3 regions of the Allobosea minatitlanensis genome follow, and region 1 is predicted to be linked to each of the others. Evidence: riboswitches for the same ligand, from Rfam matches in the RefSeq annotation. Region 1 holds a riboswitch; each other region holds the start of a gene.
The links. Region 1 has a riboswitch for thiamine pyrophosphate ahead of thiC (phosphomethylpyrimidine synthase ThiC). Riboswitches for the same ligand answer to the same signal wherever they lie in the genome.
Positions count from the first base shown of each region.

Region 2: linked by a shared signal. The riboswitch ahead of ACWH43_RS02425 (LuxE/PaaK family acyltransferase) and the one ahead of thiC (phosphomethylpyrimidine synthase ThiC) in region 1 are both predicted to bind thiamine pyrophosphate.
Region 3: linked by a shared signal. The riboswitch ahead of thiO (glycine oxidase ThiO) and the one ahead of thiC (phosphomethylpyrimidine synthase ThiC) in region 1 are both predicted to bind thiamine pyrophosphate.

Region 1 is NZ_OZ224509.1:4,447,417-4,449,673, forward strand. Features, by position in the region: gene ACWH43_RS21780 (hypothetical protein) at 1-290, shown strand, start outside; gene ACWH43_RS21785 (hypothetical protein) at 337-534, shown strand; TPP riboswitch at 610-712, shown strand; gene thiC (phosphomethylpyrimidine synthase ThiC) at 791-2,257, shown strand, end outside.
Region 2 is NZ_OZ224509.1:519,767-522,023, forward strand. Features, by position in the region: gene ACWH43_RS02415 (tripartite tricarboxylate transporter permease) at 1-155, shown strand, start outside; gene ACWH43_RS02420 (enoyl-CoA hydratase-related protein) at 170-919, opposite strand; TPP riboswitch at 1,124-1,251, shown strand; gene ACWH43_RS02425 (LuxE/PaaK family acyltransferase) at 1,338-2,257, shown strand, end outside.
Region 3 is NZ_OZ224509.1:2,943,773-2,946,029, reverse strand. Features, by position in the region: gene ACWH43_RS14450 (DUF6538 domain-containing protein) at 110-286, opposite strand; tRNA gene ACWH43_RS14445 (tRNA-Ser) at 399-489, opposite strand; TPP riboswitch at 823-924, shown strand; gene thiO (glycine oxidase ThiO) at 999-1,994, shown strand; gene thiS (sulfur carrier protein ThiS) at 1,978-2,175, shown strand; gene ACWH43_RS14430 (thiazole synthase) at 2,177-2,257, shown strand, end outside.

The sequences.
Region 1 (2,257 bases):
TGAGGCTCGCCCTGGCGCTGACCGCGCCGTTCGTCGCCGGATCGCTTCCGGCGCCGCCCGCCCTCGCCCAGGTCGCGCCCCAGACCACGCCCCTGCCCGGCCCCGGAGTGAAGCAGCGCGCGCCCGGTGTGCCGATCGCCCCTCAACCCAACGCGGTCTCGCGCCTGCGGCCCGAGGAGAGGGGGCTATGGAACCGGGACGGACGGGTGGCGCGCGACGAGCGGGCCGCCCCGCAGCCCGACCGCGACCCGCCGATGCCGCGCGGCGTGCCCTCGATCATCGCGCCCTGAGCCGGCATTCAGCTTTGCGCAAGATTTGCGGCCTAGGCTCGCCGCCATGAGTGACGCCGCCGCCCTCGCCCAAAGCCTCGCCGCGATGCAGGCCGCCTCGACGCAGCAGGCGCTGAGCCTCGCGATGCTGCGGCAGAGCGCGGCGGCCGACCGCGGCGTGGTCGCGCTGCTCGAGCAAGGAGCCGAGCAGGCCAAGGCCGTCCTTCCCGCCGGACAGGGCCAGCAGGTCGACCGGATCGCCTGACGGACCGCGCATGCCGGCCCCGCAGCGCCGGCTGCTTTCCCGGTTGCGTCTGTCCGGGCGACGTCCTAACCTTGGAATCGTTCCGAGGGGTGCCCGCGAGGGCTGAGACGGCGATGAGCCGAACCCGTCGAACCTGATCCGGGTCATACCGGCGGAGGGACTGGAACGCGGTGCGGCCTCGGCCTGCACCCGCATCACAGCGCTTGAACCGCTTCGACGCCGGATCTCCTGACCTGCCCCAAGGAGGAGATCCCCCATGAATGCCCACGCCAGACCCCAGAAAAACAGCGTCAAGACCGCGCCCAAAGTCTCGGCCCCGACCGGCGTGACGACCGGGCCGATCATCGGCTCGCGCAAGATCTATGTCGCGGTGCCCGAGCATCCCGAGATGCGCGTGCCTTTCCGCGAGGTCGCGCTGAGCACCGACGCCGAGCCGCCAGTGCGCATCTACGATCCCTCGGGCCCCTATACCGAGGCCGACGCCAGGATCGACCTCAATGCCGGCCTCGTTCAGCCGCGCCGCGCCTGGCTCGACGCCCGCGGCTTCCAGCGGGTTCCCGGCCGCGCCGTCACCGCCGCCGACAACGGCAACATCCCGGCCGAGCAGCTCGTGCCCGCCTGCCCGGCCGATCGCCCGATCCTCGAGGCGAAGCCCGGCCAGATGGCGACGCAATACGAATTCGCCAGGGCCGGCATCGTCACGCCCGAGATGATCTATGTCGCGCATCGCGAGAATCTCGGCCGCGCCGCCATGCTGGAAGGCGCGAGGGAGCGCCATACCGACGGCGAGAGCTTCGGCGCCAGCGTGCCGGAATTCGTCACGCCGGAATTCGTCCGCGAGGAGATCGCGCGCGGCCGCGCCATCATCCCGGCCAACATCAACCACCCCGAGCTGGAGCCGATGGCGATCGGCCGCAACTTCCTGGTCAAGATCAACGCCAATATCGGCAATTCCGCCGTGACCTCCGGCGCGGCCGAGGAGGTCGAGAAGCTGGTCTGGGCGATCCGCTGGGGCGCCGACACGGTGATGGACCTCTCCACCGGCCGCAACATCCACAACATCCGCTCCTGGATCCTGCGCAATTCGCCGGTGCCGATCGGCACGGTGCCGATCTACCAGGCGCTGGAGAAGGTCGGCGGCGATCCGGTCAAGCTCGACTGGGAGGTGTTCAAGGACACGCTGATCGAGCAGGCCGAGCAAGGCGTCGACTATTTCACCATCCATGCCGGCGTCAGGCTGCCTTACGTCCCGCTGACGGCGAACCGCGTCACCGGCATCGTCTCGCGCGGCGGCTCGATCATGGCGCGCTGGTGCCTCGCGCATCACCGTGAGAGCTTCCTCTACGAGCGCTTCGACGAGATCTGCGAGATCATGCGCCGCTACGACGTCTCCTTCTCGCTCGGCGACGGCCTGCGGCCGGGCTCGATCGCCGACGCCAACGACCGCGCCCAGTTCGCCGAGCTGGAGACCTTGGGCGAGCTGACGCAGATCGCCTGGCAGAAGGGCTGCCAGGTGATGATCGAGGGCCCCGGCCATGTGCCGATGCACAAGATCAAGGAGAACATGGAGAAGCAGCTCCGCGAATGCGGCGAGGCGCCGTTCTACACGCTCGGGCCGCTGACCACCGACATCGCGCCGGGCTACGACCACATCACCTCGGGCATCGGAGCGGCGATGATCGGCTGGTATGGCTGCGCCATGCTCTGCTACGTCACGCCGAAG
Region 2 (2,257 bases), 3.9 Mb from region 1:
AGTCGGACGGCTCTTTCCTGTTCTTCTTCGAGCGGCCGATCGCGGGGGTGCTCGGGGTCTGCACGCTGATCGTCTGGGGCCTGATGCTGTGGCGCATGCTGCCCTTCGGCCGGCACGGCCAGCCGGTTCCGGCAGGAGAAACCGCGCCGCCCTGAGGCGGCGCGGCAGCCTATTTCCTGAGGAAGGCCGCAAAGGCGGCCATGGCCTCGGGCGAGCGCAGGCGGCGGCCGAAATGGTCGGCCTCCACGGCGATGGTCTCGGCCACCGCCGCGGCGCTACCGCGCTTCAGCAGCATCTTGGTCAGGGCGACGGATTGCGACGGCAGGGCCGCCAGCGCCTTCGCCCTGGCGAGCCCGTGCTCCAGCGCCGTGCCTTCCGGCACCACGGCGTTGACCAGCCCGGCTTCCGCCGCCGTCGCGGCGTCGAAGACCTCGCCCAGCATCAGCAGCTCGGCCGCCTTCTTGCTGCCGGCGACGAGGGGCAGCAGATAGCTGGAGCCGCCCTCGGGCGAGAGGCCGAGCGTGACGAAGGGCAGGCGGAAGCTCGCCGTGGCGCCCGCGAAGGCGAGGTCGCAATGCAGTAGCATCGTCGTGCCGATGCCGACGGCGAAGCCCTCGACGGCGGCGACGATGGGTTTCTTCGCGGTCGAGATCGCGCCGAGGAAGTCGATCGCGGCGCGCGGCCCTTCGCCCGCGGCGGCGGCCGCGGCGAAGTCCTTGATGTCGTTGCCGCTGGTGAAGCAGCCGCCGGCGCCGGTCAGCAGGACGGCGCGGGCGGCATCGTCCGCTTCCGCCGCGGCGATGGCCTGGATCAGCCCGGCATAGCTCGCGCGGTCGAGCGCGTTCCTCCGGTCCGGCCGGTTCATGGTGATCTGGACGACGCCCGCGGCGACGGTCTCGCTCACTACGCTTTCGCTCATCTCGGTCCGCCTTTCGGAAAGCTGTCCGGCCCGGATGGCACGGGGCTTCGACAGGGGTCAAGCGAGGCGGGATGCGCCTTTCGTCGCCGCCTCGCGCGTCTGCATGCCCGCGGCGGGCGCGGCGGCCCTTCGCCGCAGGCGCAGCCGCGGGCCCGCCTTCGCCGGCTTGCCGCTTGACAGCCCACCCTGCCGCTCGTCATCTAGCCGCGTTCCCAGGGGGGCCTCGCTAGGAGGCTGAGATTCCGCCGGCCGGGCTTTTTCCGGCAACGCGGTGACCCTCCGAACCTGATCCGGATCATACCGGCGTAGGGATGCGGGACAGGCGGCGCTCAAGCCCCGATTCCATCTGCGCATATGGTCCAGTCGCGACCGACGCCCTTCGGCAGGCCGAGGGAGCGTCCGAACGGAGTGGGCCACAGTGACGCAAGCCGAGATCATCGAGGCGCTGCTGGCGTTCATCGCACGTCCCGACGCGTCGGAAGCCGAGTTCGAGGCGATGGCGCTCCAGGTCTTCGCCTATCAGTTCCGCAACAACGAGCCCTACAGGCGCTTCGCCCTGCAGCGCGGCCGCACCCCGCTCGCGGTGAGGCGCTGGCGCGACATTCCGGCCGTGCCGATCACCGCCTTCAAGGGCCTGACGCTGAGCTGCTGCCCGCCGGAGGCGGCGAGCCACGTCTTCATGACGAGCGGCACCACCCAGGGCGTGCGCGGCCGCAGCTACCACCCGACGCTCGCCGTCTGGCAGCGCTCGATGCTCGACAATTTCCGGGCGCGCTTCATGCGCGGCCGCGCGCGCATCCGCATGGGCATCCTCTTCCCCGACGACAGGGAGCTGCCCAATTCTTCGCTCGCGCATTACCTGTCGCTCGCCCGGCGCGCATGCGGCACGCCGGATTCGCAGGGCTTCATCGGCGCGGACGGCCTCGATCTCGACGGCCTGCTGGCGGCGCTCGCTCAGGCCGAGGCCGGTGGCGAGCCCTATGCCCTGCTCGGCGCCAGCTACTCCTTTGTGCCGGTGCTCGACGCGCTGGCGGCGCAGGGCCGCCGCTTCGCCCTGCCCGAGGGCAGCCTGATCCTCGACACCGGCGGCTTCAAGGGCCAGTCGCGCGAGCTGGCGCCGGACGCCTTCTACGACGCCCTCTCGGCAGCCTTCGGCGTGCCGCGCGCCTCCTGCATCAACATGTACGGCATGACCGAGCTGAGCAGCCAGTTCTACGACGACGGCAACGCCGTCTGCCCCTCGGTCAAGTCCGGCCCGCACTGGGTGCGCAGCCGTGTCGTCGATCCGCTGACCGGCGCCGATCTGCGCGACGGCGAGCGCGGCGTGCTCGTCCATCA
Region 3 (2,257 bases), 1.5 Mb from region 1:
CCCCCCATCGCGGATTCGAAGACGCGGTCGTGTTGGCGCTGAGCGTCGTCGTCGAACCATGGTGACGTCAAATGGATATCGGCCGGCAGGCGCTTAAAAAACGCCTCGTCTATCGCACGCGAACCACAGCGATCGCGGAGGACATTGTTCCGGGTCTGGGCAAGCTCGTGCGCCCGCTTCGCCTGCGCAGCGACCGACGGACCTGCGCAATTCCAAGGATCTCAACGAGGTCTACAGGGACCGCCTTACGAATCCACCAATGCGATCCACGCCGAAACAGGTACATGGAGCTTCCCGATTTATGCCGGGGTTTTTGAGGTTCCGGATGTGTCAGGCTGCTGTGTCAGAACACCTAAATCGCAAAAAGGGAAAACCATTTAATATCAAGGGTTTAGGAGTGGCGGAGACGGAGGGATTCGAACCCTCGATACCCTTGTGGGGTATGCTCATTTAGCAAACGAGTGCCTTCAGCCTCTCGGCCACGTCTCCGGCGAAAGGCTCTATGCCCGATCGTGAAGCCCTTTGACAAGCCTCGCCGATCACTTTGCACCATGGATAATTCCGCAAGGCGGCGGATCGGCGAGCCATGCCTCGCGCCGGCGCTGCCTTTCACGAGGGCTGGCATGGTGAGGGGCCCGCGGACGGGGATAGCGAGGGCGCGATGTTCCGGAGGAGCGGGCGCGGCTGCGGGCGCGGGCGCCGTCCGGCAGCAGGCCAGCCGCGGCATTCCCTCGACCGGGGAAGTGCTCGGGGGGCAGGGCGGGGCCGGGGCTCGCGCATGCCGGCTCGCCTTGCCCTGCGCGGCGCGTGCCACTAGATTGAAGCGGTCCGTTGGGGTGCCGGAAGGCTGAGAGGCGCGGTTCGCGCCAACCCATCGTACCTGATCCGGGTAATGCCGGCGAAGGGAACGGTCCACGGCTCGCAGATCAGTTGCTCGCCCTTGGCCGCTGCCTTCCCGGGAGCAGGAAAGCATGACGGCTTCACGCCCCTCTCACGAACTGGATGTCGCCGTGGCCGGCGCCGGAGTTGTCGGCCTCGCCTGCGCCGTCGCGTTGCTGGCCCGCGGGGCGCGGGTCACCGTCCATGAGCGCGGTGCCCATGTCGGCGCGGAGGCCTGTTCCTGGTATGCCGGCGGCATGCTCGCGCCCTGGTGCGAGGGCGAGAGCGCCGAGGAGCCGGTGGTCCGCCTCGGCCAGGAGGCGGCCGCCTGGTGGGAGCGTCACGCCGGGGGCGTGGTGCGCCGGGGAACCCTCGTCGTCGCGCCGAGCCGCGACCGCGCGGAGCTGCGCCGCTTCGGCGAGCGCACCAGCCATTTCGAGGATGTCGACGGCGCGGCCATCGCCGGGCTCGAGCCCGATCTCGCCGGGCGCTTCTCGCGCGGCCTGTTCTTCGCGGAGGAGGCCCACCTCGATCCGCGCCGGGCGATCGCGGCGCTGGCGGAACGGGTTCTGGCGCAGGGCGGGACGATCCGTTTCGGCAGCGAAGTCGAGCCGGCGGCGCTCGACGCCGGGGTCGTGCTCGACTGCCGGGGCCTCGCGGCGCGCGACGTCCTGCCCGAGCTGCGCGGCGTCAAGGGCGAGATGCTGATCCTGAAGAGCGACGAGATCGCGCTGTCGCGCCCGATCCGGCTGCTGCATCCGCGCATCCCGCTCTACATCGTGCCGCGCGCCGGGGGGCATTTCATGGTCGGCGCGACCATGATCGAGAGCGGCGCGCGCCGGCGCATCTCGGCCCGCTCGATGCTCGAGCTGCTCGGCGCCGCCTACGCGCTGCATCCGGCCTTCGCCGAGGCCGAGATCGTCGAGATCGGCACCGACGCCCGCCCGGCCTTTCCCGACAACCTGCCGCGGCTGACGCGCCGGGGCCGGGTGATCCATGTCAACGGGCTCTACCGCCACGGCTTCCTGCTCAGCCCCGCCATGGCGCGGATGGCGGCGGATGCCGTGCTCGACCCGCACTTACGACCGGAGATGCTGCATGACCTTGCTGCTTAACGGAGCCCCGCAGGAGATCGCGGCCGGAACCCTGGCCGAGGCGCTGGCCGAACTCGGCTATGCCGGCAGGGTCGTCGCGACCGCCGTGAACGGCGATTTCGTGCCGGCCCGCAAGCGCGCCGAGGTGACCTTGAAGGACGGCGACCGCATCGAGGTCGTCGCGCCGATGCAGGGGGGCTGAGATGGCGGCCTTCTACGGTTTCGCGCCGGACAACCCGCTTTTCCTCGGCACGGCGCAATATCCTTCGCCGGCGATCCTGGCC